4 regions of the Photobacterium makurazakiensis genome follow, and region 1 is predicted to be linked to each of the others. Evidence: predicted binding sites of a transcription regulator. Region 1 holds the regulator's gene; each other region holds the start of a gene.
What was found. The regulator PurR, encoded in region 1, represses purine synthesis genes. The targets are predictions, from matches to a motif close to TNANGNAAACGTTTNCNTNA.

Region 1 (2,212 bases):
GAATCATGTAAAATATGACGCCTGATCACTATTGCTATATCCATCGGCAACCCCGCTACCTTAAGTCGAACTAGTTATTGAAAACTATGGACTCTTAGGCCGGAAGCTTTGCGTCCCAATCTTTCGAAAGGTTTGCCTTGTTCGTGACTGTTTAAGAATATCGCAGAAGCAAAATTTGAACCTGCTCCCACTTTTAATAGCGTGACCTTGCTCCCATAAATTATTTTATCTTGTATTTATTTAATTATAAAAAACACCCAAAGTTGAGTGTTTATTCTAATAAGGCATAGGGATAAGACTAAAAAAACGGAGGAAAAGCCTCCGTTTCTATCTCGAGTGATTATTGGCTTGTTACGAATTGGTGTTTCGGTTTATCACTGACTTTCTAATCACAAGCTCTGGTATCATTTCAAATATACGGTGCTCATGCTCTTTATCTTTCACTCGCTCCAACAGAATTTCGATAGCTGTTTTACCAAGACGGCGCTTAGGCTGGTGAATAGTGGTTAGCGGTGGAGAAAAGTACGGTGCTAAATCAATATTATCGTAGCCGATAATTGAAATATCTTCAGGTACACGAATACCAGCTTGTGAAAATGTACTGATCATGCCCATCGCCATGATGTCATTGAAGCAAAAGATCGCCGTTGGACGTTTGTCCATTGCAATGATCTTGTTAGCGGCTTCAACTGCAGATTCACATTCAAAATCGCCTTCTAAAATCCAATCTGATTCGACTTCCAGCTCGGCTTCTGACATGGCTTTTTTAAAGCCTTTTAAGCGTTCACGACAAGCTGTTTTATCACTGTGACCTGTTAAGCAACCGATAGCTTTATGCCCATGCTCAATGAAGAACTTAGTCGCAACATAGCCGCCTAACGCAGCATTATCTTGAATTTTATCTGTATGAGGGCTTTCTGGTCCCCAATCCATGACAACCATAGGCAAGTCTTTTTGGCGCTCTAATAGACCGAGTAGGTTTTCATCCAAGTCTGAGCACATGACCAACAAACCATCAACGCGTTTTTCAGCCAGCATGCGTAAATAATCACGTTGCTTCTCAAGGTTACCTTCTGTGTTGCATAAGATAAGCGTGTAACCAGCACCGTAACAGTACTCTTCAACACCGTGTACGACTTCAGCAAAGAAAGGGTTGGTCGATTTTGTAACCAACATGCCAATAGTACGGGTTGTGTTGCATTTTAAGCTACGCGCCACAGCACTCGGAGCGTAGTTTAGCTCGTCAACTGCAGACAGTACTTTTTTCTGCGTTGCTTCTGCGACAAATCGCGTTTTGTTAATCACGTGAGAGACGGTGGTTGTAGAGACACCAGCCATACGTGCAACATCTTTAATCGTTGCCATATTTATTCTTCTAATAATAAGGGTCAAATGACCTAGGTAATTTTAAGCTTTACTCAATAGAGTAGTGCACTGCTAAAACAGTTCACTGTTCTGTTGAGTACAGATAACAGAAACGACAAAAGGCCGCGACACGAATGGGCGGCTTCGTTTCTTATAGTATTCATATTCTATCGCGATTACAGGGTTTCAATTGTTGCATAGTGTAATCGCTTGCGCTCTCATTTTACTCAGTGTAGCAAAGAGTGCAATGTTTCTTGTCTTAATAAATCAGGATTATTTATGGATAAGAACGAATTGGTTTATTTATAACCAGTTATAAATCTGGTGAATTGTTCTGCTAAAGATGAAACGGTAAGTTTATAAAGCCTTTTTAGTTTGATTAAGAAGGCTTTAAGGCAAATGAAGTAGAATGAAAAAAGAGCTATTTTTGGTTTGTTTAACAACAATTTGCCGTTAAATAGCCAGTTTTAATGTTGATTTGGGCTCTTCAATTTCGTGGCTGGAGGTTGCGAGCACAATAGGGTAATTATCGATTGGGTGCTGTGTAATGCAAACAGGCCAACCATAAACGCGTTCGATCGTTTCCTCTGTTAAAGCGTCCTTCGGGCAACCATCAGCTTGAATTCTTCCCTCATTAAGAATGACTAAACGGTCTGCATATTGCGCTGCTAAATTTAAATCGTGAATCACTATGATCACCGCAGCCCCAGACTTCGCTAACGACTTTGCGACTTGAAGGGTTTTATGTTGATGCGCTAAATCGAGTGCTGATGTTGGCTCATCAAGCATCAGAATACACTGCTCACCAGCGCGACTGAGTTGAGTCAGTACCCGTGCAAAGTGCACG
Region 2 (2,212 bases), on a different contig from region 1:
AAGTTTGTCATCATCCGCTCTAGTGTAAAGAAATCTTCTGATGACTGGATATTATCCACCACTACCGACACTAAGCCAGAATTATCGCCGCCAAGTGGCACCGCATATTTTGCCGCCAAGTGATCGGTAACCTGACCCACCATTTGAGTTATGGTCTCAGCCCTCGTTCCTTCAATACGCCCTTCCACAGGGACTAACTGAGCCGTTGCAAGACGCTCTGCATTTTCCGAAAAAAGTTGCCAGCCAAGTTGTACATTGCCATCACCCATTTGACGTGCACGAGCAACTACGATGGCATCAGGTTGATAACGGAGGCTCGCGCCCGATATCGGCTGAACAAAACCACCCCAAAGATCGGGAATACTAATTGCTGTAACATCTTCAAAATCACCAATCGGTAACATCACAGGTAAACCACGCACATCTGATGCGCGTTTCACATCCTGTATTAAAGCATTACTGGACTGATCCCATACTATATTACGGCTTCGGTTGGCATCTTCGACCAACCATATCAGTACATTTGGACGCTGCTCACCCCATAGTGTGGAATTTGCTTGCGTTAGTAAGTTACGGATCCGAGCACGATCAAACGTCAAATCCAGTGTTTGTTGGCCATCCAAATTACCATAGCCAAATTGACTAACGTACTGGCTACTATTCTTGATTGCTTTGGCAATCACTTCATTTTGTACTATCCCACTCTGACCAGAAACTTTGATCAGCACCTGTTGCAGCGCCTGATTACGAGCGGCTTGCTCAGACTGTCTATCCGTATCTGGCAGTATCACCTGCGCTTGATACAAGTTGGTAACCGTTGCCGCTTTTAACGGCAGGGCTAATATCACCATGAAAAGTAAAGCAACACGCAACATAGTAAACTCATTCATTACTTAATTAGGGCCTGATCATAAGGTGATAGTATCTCGCTCGGCAACTGCTTCTGACACAAAATTAGAACTCTTTTGAGTATTTTCACCACGAATTGGTAATAAGTATCTGTCATTACAAGTAATCCATCGTCAGTAAATTGTGATAATTCCGCTTTTACATAAGTAACACAATGTATCGAGTAAATAATTGATCTTCCCGCTTAGGCAAACGTTTTCTACTGTGATAATATTCCGCGATTTTTTTTATTGTTGGGTGGGAATTTATAATGATGCAGATATTACAGGGTGCACAGATGCTATTTGTTGCATTTGGTGCCTTAGTCTTGGTGCCCCTTTTAACAGGGCTAGATCCTAATGTTGCCCTATTCGGTGCTGGTATCGGTACACTGCTTTTCCAAGTTATCACCAAACGATCTGTTCCAATCTTCCTTGCTTCCTCTTTTGCTTTTATTGCTCCTATCATGTACGGCGTCCAAACCTGGGGCATTGCTGCAACTATGGGCGGCCTAATGATGGCAGGGGTGGTTTATATTTGCATGGGTGTCGTCATTAAAGTTCGTGGCGTCGGTATTATCCATAAACTACTTCCTCCCGTCGTGGTTGGCCCTGTCATTATGGTCATAGGCCTCGGCTTGGCCCCCGCAGCTGTGAATATGGCTGTAGGCAAAACAGGAGACGGTGCCGTTCAGCTCGTTAATGGTGATGCCGCCATCTGGATTTCTGCCATTTCCCTACTAGTAACGATTGGGGTTAGCGTTTTTGCAAAAGGTTTCTTCAAACTCGTGCCTATCATGGCGGGGATCGTGACTGGCTACCTGACAAGCTTGGCATTCGGCGTTGTTGACTTTACGCCCGTTCAACAAGCTAGCTGGTTGGCCATGCCAAACTTTACCTTTCCTGAGTTCAACATTAATGCCGTATTATTTATGATCCCTGTAGCGATAGCGCCTGCAGTCGAACACGTAGGTGACATGCTAGCAATATCGAATGTTACGGGTAAGGATTACCTAAAAAAACCAGGCCTACATCGCACTATCGCTGGTGACGGCGTGGCAACGATTGCGGCTTCAATGGTTGGAGCTCCACCCAATACCACATATTCGGAAGTCACAGGCGCTGTAATGCTAACAAAGTCATTCAACCCGGTGATTATGACTTGGACTGCGGTAACGGCGTTAGTATTAGCGTTTGTGGGTAAGCTCGGCGCAATGCTTCAAACAATTCCTGTCCCGGTTATGGGCGGTATAATGATCCTGTTGTTTGGGTCAATTGCCACTGTTGGGCTAAACACCCTCATCAAAAACCAGGTTGATTTACAT
Region 3 (2,212 bases), on a different contig from region 1:
GATAGCAACATAAAACAAAGCACCAGCGGTTGCATATGCTGGAACCATACCTGCAAGAGGTGCAAAGAATAAAGCAAGCAGGAACAATACGCCAACAGTAACTGCAGTTAATCCTGTTCGACCACCGACAGCGACACCTGAAACACTTTCAACAAATGATGTCGTGTTCGATGTGCCCAATACTGCACCCACTGATGTTGCAGTACTGTCAGCAAGCAGTGCGCGGTTAAGACGTGGAAGCTTACCGTCTTTGTCCATTAGGTTGGCTTTATTCGCAACACCGACCAAGGTACCTGCGGTGTCGAACAAATCGACAAACAAGAAAGCAAAAACAACTGAGATTAAGCCAACTTCAAGTGCACCTGAGAAGTCCATTTGCATAAATGTCGGCGCAATACTTGGTGGCATAGACACGATACCGCCATATTGGATGTCACCAAACAGGATGCCAAGCACGGTTACCGCTAAAATTGCAATCAATACTGCCGCTTTATAACCACGGTGAACCAGCGCAATAGTTAGGAAAAAGCCCAACGCAGCCATTGCCGCAGGGAAGCTTGTGAAATCCCCCACTTGAACCAATGTGGCAGGGTTTGCGACAACAATGCCAGAACTCTGTAAGCCAATGAATGCAAGGAATAAGCCGATACCCGCAGAAATGCCGGTGCGAAGTGACAGTGGTATCGCATTGATGATCCACTCTCGCACGCGAAGGATGCTTAATAGAATAAAGCATAAGCCCGAAAGGAATACCGCAGCCAGTGCTACCTGCCACGTATGCCCCATACCGAGTACAACGCCATAGGTGAAGAATGCATTCAAGCCCATACCTGGCGCTTGGGCAACTGGGTAGTTAGCCACAAAACCCATGATGAAACAGCCAACAACTGCCGCTAAACACGTTGCAACAAATACTGCACCCGCATCCATCCCTGTTGCCGACAACATTGTCGGGTTAACGAAGATGATATATGCCATGGTTAGAAAGGTCGTTAAACCAGCCAACAGCTCTGTACGAACATCCGTACCGTGCTCTTTCAGTTTGAATAATTTCTCAAGCATTGCTCTCGATTCCTTGGAGATCTTAACCAACAGTTAAATCAAACCCTGTTTCAGTGAATACTCTGCAGTCACACTCAACAAGGTTCGTAAAAAGTAAAATAGAAAACGTTTGCGCCCTATTTTTGGAGGCGATTATAGGCATGTTACCCACCGATTTCCAGCAAATAACGCAATTATCACTAGTACATTATTACAACCGGATAAAAAACCAACCAATGCATCGTTCACTAAATAATAAGTTATTCAAAATCAATGAATTAACATCTCATTATCATGGTTATTTTTTAACCTAATAATATTTTTTACTGCCACGCAATCGTTTAATATGCACTAAGTTAATATTGAATTTAGCCACTCGAACAGAATGTAATGGAATACACCGAAAAGGATAAGAATTAGGTAAGAGTGAATTTGAATTTTAAGATCAAGCAGATAAAAAAACGCCACTTCAAATGGAAGCGGCGTTAAGAATGTCACTATAACCCAAAGGGGGTTATAAAAATTCTCAAATAAGGGGGTGAACAATACTGTTGCTATACCCTGCTCGACTCAATAAAGCGTCGAGCAAAATACAAAATTAGTAGCCGAACGAGCTTGGATAATGGAAATTGCTAGTGTAAACAGCGCGTGTGTTCCAAAAACTTGTTACAGATTTAAATACTTTCATTTTTATCACCTTAATTATTAAGTTGTCATAACACATCAACGTTGTGCTCAGCCATCATGGCTTGACTTAATCTCGGTTCCTTGGAGGCGATATATCGGGCTCATCCTAGAGCGGTTTGCTGTGTCGTTCATTCTTCAATCAGAAGTTGAAGAAACTATAACCGAATGGTTGTAAACTTTCAATAATTATTTTAACTGCGTCACACTTTTAGCCATAAAAAGCTACCACACCACCAAAAATGTAAATTAGTTACACTTTCGCATTAAGCCATCTTTATATAAGACAAGACTAAAGTGTAACCCTATGCCTCTTGATTCACTATGCATATGCAACATATCCTATTGCACAGGAACAAAATGGATAATGATAATAAAGGATGAAGTACTAGCATGGAGCGATTTCATACACTCAGAGCCATTTCTATCAGTAAGCGGCTATATCTACTTGGTATCACAATTACCCTTTTAACATTGCTACCACTGC
Region 4 (2,212 bases), on a different contig from region 1:
TAAACTGCGGGGCACTTCCGCGCCATTTGTAGATACACTGGTCAATATCACCCACAGCCACTAGCTGTGTGTTATCGCCCAACAACTGTTTGAGTAAGCGGTATTGCGCCGTGTTAATATCCTGAAATTCATCAACAACCACCAGCTTGCAGTGCTGATGGTAATGCTGGCGAATCGCATCGTTACCTTCCAGTAGCTTTACTGTTTCAACCAACCAGTCATCGAAGAACAAAGTACGCTGCTGCTTTCTCAACTCTTCAAACTTTTCATAACCATCGATGATAAACAGGTAATCACGGTTTATTTCTGCCAACTTGAAAACTTCATAAGGCGACAACATGTATGCCTTCACCAAGCCAATGAAACTCAGCAGCAGTTCAATGGTTTTCGGATCTTTAATAACCTGCTGTCGTTGATAGGTTTTCTCAAGACCTGCAATCTCTCGAAGAATCCCCTTCACTAACGCCTTATCACTCTCACCACTTTGATAATCGACACGAAAACCTGTGTCGCGCAAAAAACCGGTTTGGTTAAGAAACTTCAAACAAAAACTATGAAATGTATGCACAGGTACAGGCTGCTCTATGCCAGCCGTCTGTAGTTTGGCTTGAAAATCGGTACGAATATCCCGATTAAACATCATTACCAGCATTTCTTGAGCATTTATGGTGGTAAGTTTTTGTTCAATTAACCCAACCAGTGTGGTGGTTTTCCCTGTCCCCGCCCCTGCGATACAAAGTGCATTGCCATCTTGATGTTGTATGAATGCTGATTGTTCAGTGGTGTAACGGGTCATAACAGGCCTAACGGGAAGAAAACAGGATAGTGATTCTGCCACAGTTCTTGCTTTGCTCGTGAAGAAAATTCGAGCAGTTAAACCATATTCTCATATCGGTGTAARATTATTTTGCGCAATCGTTTGCCTTTCTTGCTGAAAGGCTACGATTCTTCTGCTATTATCGCCTAAAATTCGTTGCGTACTGGGCAACTTACCCTGCGTTAACATGCTTTCTTCGTTATCTTCTGAAATAGGAATTCGCCATGAGCCTTGCTGATCAAGTTCTCGCTGTAAATGATGACCTGCCAATCCGTACCGACAAACCCGTTCACAGTGGTAAGGTACGTTCTGTATACTGGTTAACTGAGGCCGACAGCCGCCGCCTAATCGAAGAGAAAGGATACAACGTCAAACCTGATGCGCCACTTGCTATCATGGTGATCAGTGATCGTATTTCTGCATTTGACTGTATCTGGCACGGTGAAGGTGGCTTAAAAGGTGTTCCGGGAAAAGGGGCTGCCTTAAACGCGATTTCAAACCACTGGTTCAAGTTATTCCGTGAAAACGGATTAGCTGACAGTCATATTCTTGATATTCCCCACCCATTTGTTTGGATTGTTCAGAAAGCTAAGCCCGTTATGGTTGAAGCGATTTGTCGTCAGTACATTACTGGCTCAATGTGGCGTGCTTATAGTAAAGGTGAGCGTAACTTCTGTGGTATTGAACTGCCAGAAGGCCTGAAAAAAGATCAGAAGTTACCTGAACTACTCATGACCCCTTCAACCAAAGGGATCTTAAAAGGTATTCCAAATGTACCTGAAGTAGATGATGTCAACGTCACTCGCCACGATCTTGAAGCGAACTATGAAGCATTCAATTTCCGTAGCACGGATGATATAGCCCACTACGAGAAGCTATTGCAGGAAGGCTTCAATGTGATCAGCAAAGAACTTGAAGATATCAATCAAATCTTTGTTGATACCAAGTTTGAGTTTGGCTACGTCACCGATGCTGCAGGTCAGGAAAAGCTGATTTACATGGACGAAGTAGGTACACCAGACTCTTCTCGCATCTGGGATGAATCCGCTTACCGTGACGGCAAGATTGTCGAAAACTCAAAAGAAGGTTTTCGCCAGATGTTACTTAACCACTTCCCTGATCCAGACATTCTATTAAATAAAGATCGCATGGAAGAACGTTTCGCCTTAGCACGCGAAAATGAGCTCCCGGTTGAAGCATTGATGGAAGTATCGAAGGTTTACACTGGGATTGCGGAAAAAGTAACGGGTCAAAAGATCGTTCTTAGCGAAAATCCAAAAGCAGAAATTGTCGAAGTGCTTCGTGAGCAATACGGTCTAATCGACTAATTGGCTTACCCGATACTCCTCTGATACGAAAAGGTAGCGTAAGCTACCTTTTTTCTCTTTGTTCTAG

Region 2: a site for PurR is predicted at 1,094-1,113, ahead of L4D09_RS21090 (uracil-xanthine permease family protein). Genes of this name have one in related genera too.
Region 3: a site for PurR is predicted at 1,160-1,179, ahead of L4D09_RS03070 (NCS2 family permease). Genes of this name have one in related genera too.
Region 4: a site for PurR is predicted at 908-927, ahead of L4D09_RS07445 (phosphoribosylaminoimidazolesuccinocarboxamide synthase). Genes of this name have one in related genera too.

What each region holds. Positions count from the first base shown of each region.
Region 1 is NZ_JAKJSJ010000043.1:50,332-52,543, forward strand. Features, by position in the region: cyclic di-GMP riboswitch class I at 43-147, opposite strand; gene purR (HTH-type transcriptional repressor PurR) at 352-1,365, opposite strand; gene L4D09_RS18820 (heme ABC transporter ATP-binding protein) at 1,819-2,212, opposite strand, start outside.
Region 2 is NZ_JAKJSJ010000052.1:18,835-21,046, reverse strand. Features, by position in the region: gene L4D09_RS21095 (DUF2066 domain-containing protein) at 1-875, opposite strand, end outside; gene L4D09_RS21090 (uracil-xanthine permease family protein) at 1,160-2,212, shown strand, end outside.
Region 3 is NZ_JAKJSJ010000010.1:134,446-136,657, reverse strand. Features, by position in the region: gene L4D09_RS03070 (NCS2 family permease) at 1-1,062, opposite strand, end outside; gene L4D09_RS03065 (methyl-accepting chemotaxis protein) at 2,119-2,212, shown strand, end outside.
Region 4 is NZ_JAKJSJ010000015.1:45,738-47,949, reverse strand. Features, by position in the region: gene L4D09_RS07450 (ATP-dependent helicase) at 1-838, opposite strand, end outside; gene L4D09_RS07445 (phosphoribosylaminoimidazolesuccinocarboxamide synthase) at 1,042-2,145, shown strand.